Regions from separate parts of the Streptomyces sp. NPDC031497 genome, predicted to be linked through region 2. Evidence: riboswitches for the same ligand, from Rfam matches in the RefSeq annotation. Region 2 holds a riboswitch; the other holds the start of a gene.

Region 1 (3,401 bases), on a different contig from region 2:
AGCCGTATCGGCACGGGAACGGCATGCTGCCGGGCCAGCAGTTCGGTGAGCCGCACCAGAACGGCGGTCTTGCCCGAGCCGATACCGCCGACGAGCAGATAGGGCCGGCGGGTCTCGCGCTGCCGCAGCCGCTGGGCGATGACCCGGGCCAACTCCTCGCGCCCCACGATCTCGGAGATGTCCGGCCCTGCCGTGCGCACCAGCCTGCGCGGATCGGTGCGTGCCTTGGCCAGGTAGCGCCGCTTGGTCCAGTGGTACCAGAAGAACAGAAACGTCGCCGCGGCTACGGAGGCGGCGAGGAGGGGACCGAGGAAACGGAGAACGGCTTCGAACCCGGCGTCCGAGCCCTTCCGCCACCTCTCGAAGGGGGTCGTCTGGTGGGTGACGAGGATCCAGAGACCCTCACCGACCCAGGCGAGGAACAGGATCAGGAGGGTGAGCCAGACAACCCGGTTGAGATTGGTGTACGACCACCATCGGCGCCAGTTCTTGGGACGGGTGGTGTTGCGGCGGGCCTCCAGCCGGATCGTCAGATGGTGCCAGTGCCCCAGGAGGAACCGCCGGGCGCGGCGCCATGCCCGGCGTGCGTCCAGCGTCGCCATCGGCGCACTGCGTGGCCGTACCTTGCCCGGCGGGTGACGGACGATTCTCGTCATGGTGCCTCTCCTTGCGAGACCGGCTCTCGGTACGGAGGACCCGCGGGCACCTAACTCCATGGAAGCACTCCCCTCCGGCCCCGCAACTCGACTGCCCGCACGGCCCGAACGGGGAGGTGGCACCCCCTGGAAATCCAGGAGCACGGCGTCGGAGGCCTCCGGCAGACTCGGCGGCATGGACATCACGATCCGGCCCGCGGACCCCGCCGAATACGAAGCGCTCGGCGAGATCACCGCCCGGGCCTACCTCCAGGACGGCCTCCTCGACTACGGCGAGGGCGACGAGTACCTGCCCGTGCTGAAGGACGTGGCGAGCCGGGCGGTCGCCGCCGAGGTGCTCGTGGCCGTGGACGGCGAACGACTCCTCGGCGGAGTCACCTTCGTCGCCGGCCCCGGCCCCGTCGCCGACATCGCCCGCCCCGGCGAGGCCGAGATCAGGGCGCTCGCGGTCGCGCACGAGGCCCGCGGCCGAGGCACCGGCGAGGCCCTCGTGCGCGCCTGCGTCGACCGCGCGCGGGCCACGGAGGGCTGCACGGCCGTCGTCCTGTCGAGCCAGCGGAGCATGCACACCGCCCACCGGATCTACGAACGCCTCGGCTTCGTCCGCACACCCGAGCGGGACTGGAATCCCGTGCCGCACCTGGACGACATCACCCTCCTCACCTACGAGCTGACACTCCGACACCACCGCGACACAACATGTGGGGGTGACACCGCGACCCGGCACTAGATGTATGCTCATGCTCGCTGTCGCCGCAGGGGAATCCGGTGCGAATCCGGAACTGTCCCGCAACGGTGTACTTGTGCATGTTCGTGCACAGGAGTCAGTCCGAGGACCTGCCGACAGCACGCCCGGCCGTCCGGCCCGGGTGTTCTGACGTCCGGGCCTCGTGGAGTGGGCCGGGGACGCGACACGCGTGCGTGCGCTCGTGTGCTGCCTCCTGCCCTCCGCCAGGCCCCGTGCCGAGCGAGGGAGAGCCCCACGTGACCATCGCGCCAGCCGAACCGGCTTCAGCGACCATCTCTGTGGACGAGGACGGTCCCGGCACCGCGTTGCTGCGGACCCTGACCGGGCTGACCGCCGACCTCCCCGACACCGACCCCGGCCGGGTCGCCGCCGCCGCGCTGCGCGGCCGGTCCGCGCGGGCCGACGAGTCGGAGTTGCGCGAGCTGGCCACCGAGGCGGCCGCCGGCCTCATCTCCGAGGACCCCGCCTACTCCCGGCTCGCCGCCCGGCTGCTGACGATCTCGATCCGCGCCGAGGCCGCCTCGCAGGGCGTGACGTCCTTCACCGAGTCCGTCGCCGTCGGCCACCGCGAGGGCCTCATCGCCGACCGCACCGCCGAGTTCGCGCGCCTGCACGCGGCCCGCCTGGACGCCCTGGTCGACCCGGACGCCGACGACCGCTTCGGCTACTTCGGCCTGCGCACCCTGCACAGCCGTTACCTGCTCCGGCACCCGATCACCCGCAAGGTCATCGAGACCCCCCAGCACTTCATGCTCCGCGTCGCCGCCGGCCTGGCGGATGACACTGTGTTCAATTCGAAGACGGACGTCCGCGCCCTGGACGAAGTCGCCGCGCTCTACGGGCTCATGAGCCGGCTCGACTACCTCCCCTCCTCCCCCACCCTCTTCAACTCCGGTACCCGGCACCCCCAGATGTCGTCCTGCTACCTCCTCGACTCCCCGAAGGACGAGCTGGACTCCATCTACGACCGCTACCACCAGGTGGCCCGGCTCTCGAAGCACGCCGGCGGCATCGGTCTTTCGTACAGCCGGATCCGGTCCCGGGGGTCCCTCATCCGCGGCACCAACGGGCACTCCAACGGCATCGTGCCGTTCCTGAAGACCCTGGACGCCTCGGTGGCCGCGGTGAACCAGGGCGGCCGGCGCAAGGGCGCGGCCGCGGTCTACCTGGAGACCTGGCACTCCGACATCGAGGAGTTCCTGGAGCTGCGCGACAACACCGGTGAGGACGCCCGGCGTACGCACAACCTGAACCTCGCGCACTGGGTCCCGGACGAGTTCATGCGCCGGGTGAACGCCGACGGGCAGTGGTCCCTGTTCTCCCCGGCCGACGTGCCGGAGCTGGTGGACCTGTGGGGCGACGAGTTCGACGCGGCCTACCGCAAGGCCGAGGCCGAGGGGCTCGCGCGCAAGACCATCCCGGCCCGTGACCTGTACGGCCGGATGATGCGCACCCTCGCGCAGACCGGTAACGGCTGGATGACCTTCAAGGACGCGGCGAACCGGACCGCGAACCAGACGGCCACCCCCGGCCATGTCGTCCACTCCTCCAACCTCTGCACGGAGATCCTGGAGGTCACGGACGACGGCGAGACGGCGGTCTGCAACCTGGGCTCCGTGAACCTCGGCGCGTTCGTCGACACGGCGGCCGGCGACATCGACTGGGAGCGGCTGGACGAGACCGTCCGTACCGCCGTCACCTTCCTCGACCGGGTCGTCGACATCAACTTCTACCCGACCGAGCAGGCGGGCCGCTCCAACGCCAAGTGGCGTCCCGTCGGCCTCGGTGCCATGGGTCTCCAGGACGTCTTCTTCAAACTGCGGCTGCCCTTCGACTCCGCCGAGGCCAAGGCGCTCTCCACCCGGATCGCCGAACGGATCATGCTCGCCGCGTACGAGGCCTCCGCCGACCTCGCCGAGCGCGGCGGCCCGCTGCCGGCCTGGGAGAAGACCCGCACCGCCCGGGGCGTGCTGCACCCCGACCACTACGGCGTCGAG
Region 2 (3,401 bases):
GTCGCCGCCCCCGTGGTCGCGGGCCTCGCGGCGATGCTCTCCACCCGCCTGTCGTACGCGATCGGCAAGAACGCCGAGGGCGCCGAGGACGAGGCCACCCGCAAGGGCTTCCGCGCCGGTCAGATCGCCTCGGCCGGCCTGGTCTCGCTCGCGCACGGCACCAACGACGCGCAGAAGACGATGGGCATCATCACCCTCGCGCTGATCGCGGGCGGCACCATCGCCCCCGGCTCGAACCCTCCCACCTGGGTCATCCTCTCCGCCGGCCTCGCCATCGCGCTCGGCACCTACATCGGCGGCTGGCGCATCATCCGCACCATGGGCAAGGGCCTGACCGACCTCCAGCCGCAGCAGGGCTTCGCCGCCCAGACCAGCGCGGCCACCGCCATCCTGGCCTCCTCCCACCTCGGCTTCTCGCTCTCCACCACGCATGTCGTCTCCGGTTCCGTGATGGGCGCGGGCCTGGGCCGCAAGGGCGGGACGGTCCGCTGGTCCACCGCGACCCGCATGATGGTCGCCTGGGTGCTCACCCTGCCCGCGGCCGCGGTCGTCGGCGCGCTCGCCGAGTCCGTGACGGACCTCGGCGACTGGGGCACGGCGGTCGTCGCCGTCTTCCTCGTCGCCTCCAGCGCCGCGATCTGGAAGCTCTCCCGCCGCGAGGTCGTGGACAGCGCCAACGTCAACGACACCGACGGCATCGAGCCGGCCGGCGTGGTGACCGCGGCGATGGCCGCCGTGACCCCGCCGCCCGCGGGCCCGGTGACCGACGACCTCACCGCCACGATCCCGTCCCCCGCCCCGTCACCCGCGCCGGTCACCGCCACCGACCCGGCCGCGACCGTCTGACCCCCGAGGAAGAACCGACATGAACATCGACTGGGCAGCCATCGGCTCCGTCTTCGGCGTCAGCCTCGTGGTCACCGTGGGCATGGTGGCCCTCTTCACCCTCGGCATCAAGGGCCTCTCCGCCCGTGAACGCGCCACGGCCCAGGGCAACTCCGCGGCCCTGGCAGTGACCGCCGCCTACCTGTGTTTCGCGGCCTGCGCGGCCGCCGTGGCCTACGGCATCCACCTGATCGTGGCCAAGCCCTGACCGTGGCCAAGGCCTGACCGGGCCGGTCGCTCGCGGCAGGCGAAGGCTCCTCCCCGACCCGCTCGGGAGGAGCCTTCGGCATGCCCCACGGGCCCCGCTGGACCACCGGTGTGGGCCTTCCCACACACTCCCCTCGCAGGTCAACGGCAAGTTGACGGGTCTTCCGGGGGCGTGGTGGACTTCCGGAGCCAAGTACGGCGGCAAGAGAGGAAGCCGGTGCGAATCCGGCGCGGTCCCGCCACTGTCACCGGGGTAGCCATCCCCGGGAGCCAGGAACTCTCACCGCCGGTCTCGTCGAACCAGGGCGTGGACACCCTGAGTGAGGACATATCGCCATGCGCGGCTGCCGTTCGAGGTTGAGTACCCGGCCCCTTCCCGCTCCCGCGGCGGGCTGAGCCGATGGGTGCCGGTCGCGTCTTCGCGTACGGCGCCGCCGCCGGCCTTCTCGGCGATCTGCTGCTCGGCGATCCGCGCCGGGGGCATCCGGTCGCCGCGTTCGGCCGGGCGGCCGGGTCCGTCGAACGGGCGCTGTGGCGGGACCACCGCGGGTGGGGCGCGCTGCACACCGCGGTGTGCGCCGGCGGCGCCGTGACTCTGGGTGCCCTGGCCCAGCGGTTCGTACGACCGTCCACCGCCGCGTCCGTCGCGCTCACCGCGACCGCCACCTGGGCCGTCGTCGGGGGCACTTCACTCGCCCGTGAGGCCGGTGCCATCGGGCGCGCCCTGGAGACGGGGGACGTCGAGGCCGCGCGGGCCCGGCTGCCGCATCTGTGCGGAAGGGATCCGCAGGCCCTGGACGCCGACGGGATCGCCCGGGCGGTCGTGGAGTCCGTCGCCGAGAACACGAGCGACGCGGTCGTGGGTGCGCTGGTGTGGGGGGCCGTGGGCGGGGTGCCGGGGCTGCTCGGGTTCCGGGCCGTCAACACCCTGGACGCCATGGTGGGCCACAAGTCGGCCCGGTACCGGCGGTACGGGTGGGCCTCGGCGCGGCTGGACGACGTGGCGGGGTGGCCGGGGGCGCGGCTCACCGCCGTACTGGCCGCCGTCGCCGGGGATGACACCAAGGGAGCCGTACGGGCCTGGCGGGCCGACGCGGCGAAGCATCCGAGTCCCAACGCCGGGCCGGTGGAGGCGTCGTTCGCGGGGGCGTTGGGGGTACGGCTCGGCGGGACCTTGTCATACGGCGGGCGGGTCGAGCATCGGCCGGTGCTGAACGGGGAGGGGCGTGCAGTGGAAGTCACGGACATCGAACGGGCGGTGCGGTTGTCGCGGCGGGTGGGGTGGCTGGCGTGGGGGGTGAGTGCGGCCGGGGCCCTGCTGCGGGGGCGGGTTGCAAAGAACCCGGCGCCGTCGGCCGTGCGGCTCCCGGGGAGTTCCTCATGAACAACGGAGGTCTCCTCGTCGCCGGTACCACCTCCGACGCCGGCAAGAGCGTGGTCACCGCCGGTATCTGCCGGTGGCTGGTGCGGCAGGGCGTCAAGGTCGCGCCGTTCAAGGCGCAGAACATGTCCCTCAACTCCTTCGTCACGCGCGAGGGCGCCGAGATCGGGCGGGCGCAGGCCATGCAGGCGCAGGCCTGCCGCGTCGAGCCGACCGCGCTGATGAACCCCGTGCTGCTCAAGCCGGGCGGCGAGCAGAGCAGTCAGGTCGTGCTGCTCGGCAAGCCGGTCGGTGAGCTGAGTGCGCGCGGCTATCACGGTGGACGGCAGCAGAAACTGCTCGGGACCGTGCTCGACTGTCTCGCCGAGTTGCGGGGCACGTATGACGCGGTGATCTGTGAGGGGGCGGGCAGTCCGGCGGAGATCAATCTGCGCCGGACCGACATCGTGAACATGGGGATCGCGCGCAACGCGCGGATTCCGGTGCTCGTCGTCGGCGACATCGACCGCGGGGGCGTGTTCGCCTCGTTCTTCGGCACCGTCGCCCTGCTCTCGCCGGAGGACCAGGCCCTCGTCGCCGGGTTCCTCGTCAACAAGTTCCGGGGCGACGTCTCCCTGCTGGAGCCGGGCCTGGACATGCTGCACGGCCTCACCGGGCGGCGCACGTACGGCGTGCTCCCCTTCCGGCACGGGCTCGGGATCGACGAGGAGGACGGGCTGAGGGTCTCGCTGCGCGGGACCGTCCGGGAGTCGAACACGGCCCCGCCCGTCGGGGCGGACGTGCTGCGGGTCGCCGTCTGCGCGATCCCCCTGATGTCCAACTTCACGGACGTGGACGCGCTGGCCGCCGAACCCGGTGTCGTGGTGCGGTTCGTGGACCGGCCCGAGGAACTCGCCGACGCCGATCTCGTCGTGATCCCCGGGACCCG

The links. Region 2 has a riboswitch for cobalamin ahead of ACZ5K7_RS43705 (cobalamin biosynthesis protein). Riboswitches for the same ligand answer to the same signal wherever they lie in the genome.
Region 1: it holds a riboswitch for cobalamin, as region 2 does, so the genes downstream of both, ACZ5K7_RS37035 (ribonucleoside-diphosphate reductase subunit alpha) here and ACZ5K7_RS43705 (cobalamin biosynthesis protein) in region 2, are expected to answer to the same signal.

What each region holds. Positions count from the first base shown of each region.
Region 1 is NZ_JBVIKO010000024.1:70,166-73,566, reverse strand. It holds gene ACZ5K7_RS37045 (NACHT domain-containing protein) at 1-656, opposite strand, end outside; gene ACZ5K7_RS37040 (GNAT family N-acetyltransferase) at 832-1,386, shown strand; cobalamin riboswitch at 1,391-1,515, shown strand; gene ACZ5K7_RS37035 (ribonucleoside-diphosphate reductase subunit alpha) at 1,641-3,401, shown strand, end outside.
Region 2 is NZ_JBVIKO010000036.1:70,376-73,776, forward strand. It holds gene ACZ5K7_RS43695 (inorganic phosphate transporter) at 1-846, shown strand, start outside; gene ACZ5K7_RS43700 (hypothetical protein) at 866-1,093, shown strand; cobalamin riboswitch at 1,252-1,391, shown strand; gene ACZ5K7_RS43705 (cobalamin biosynthesis protein) at 1,493-2,476, shown strand; gene ACZ5K7_RS43710 (cobyric acid synthase) at 2,473-3,401, shown strand, end outside.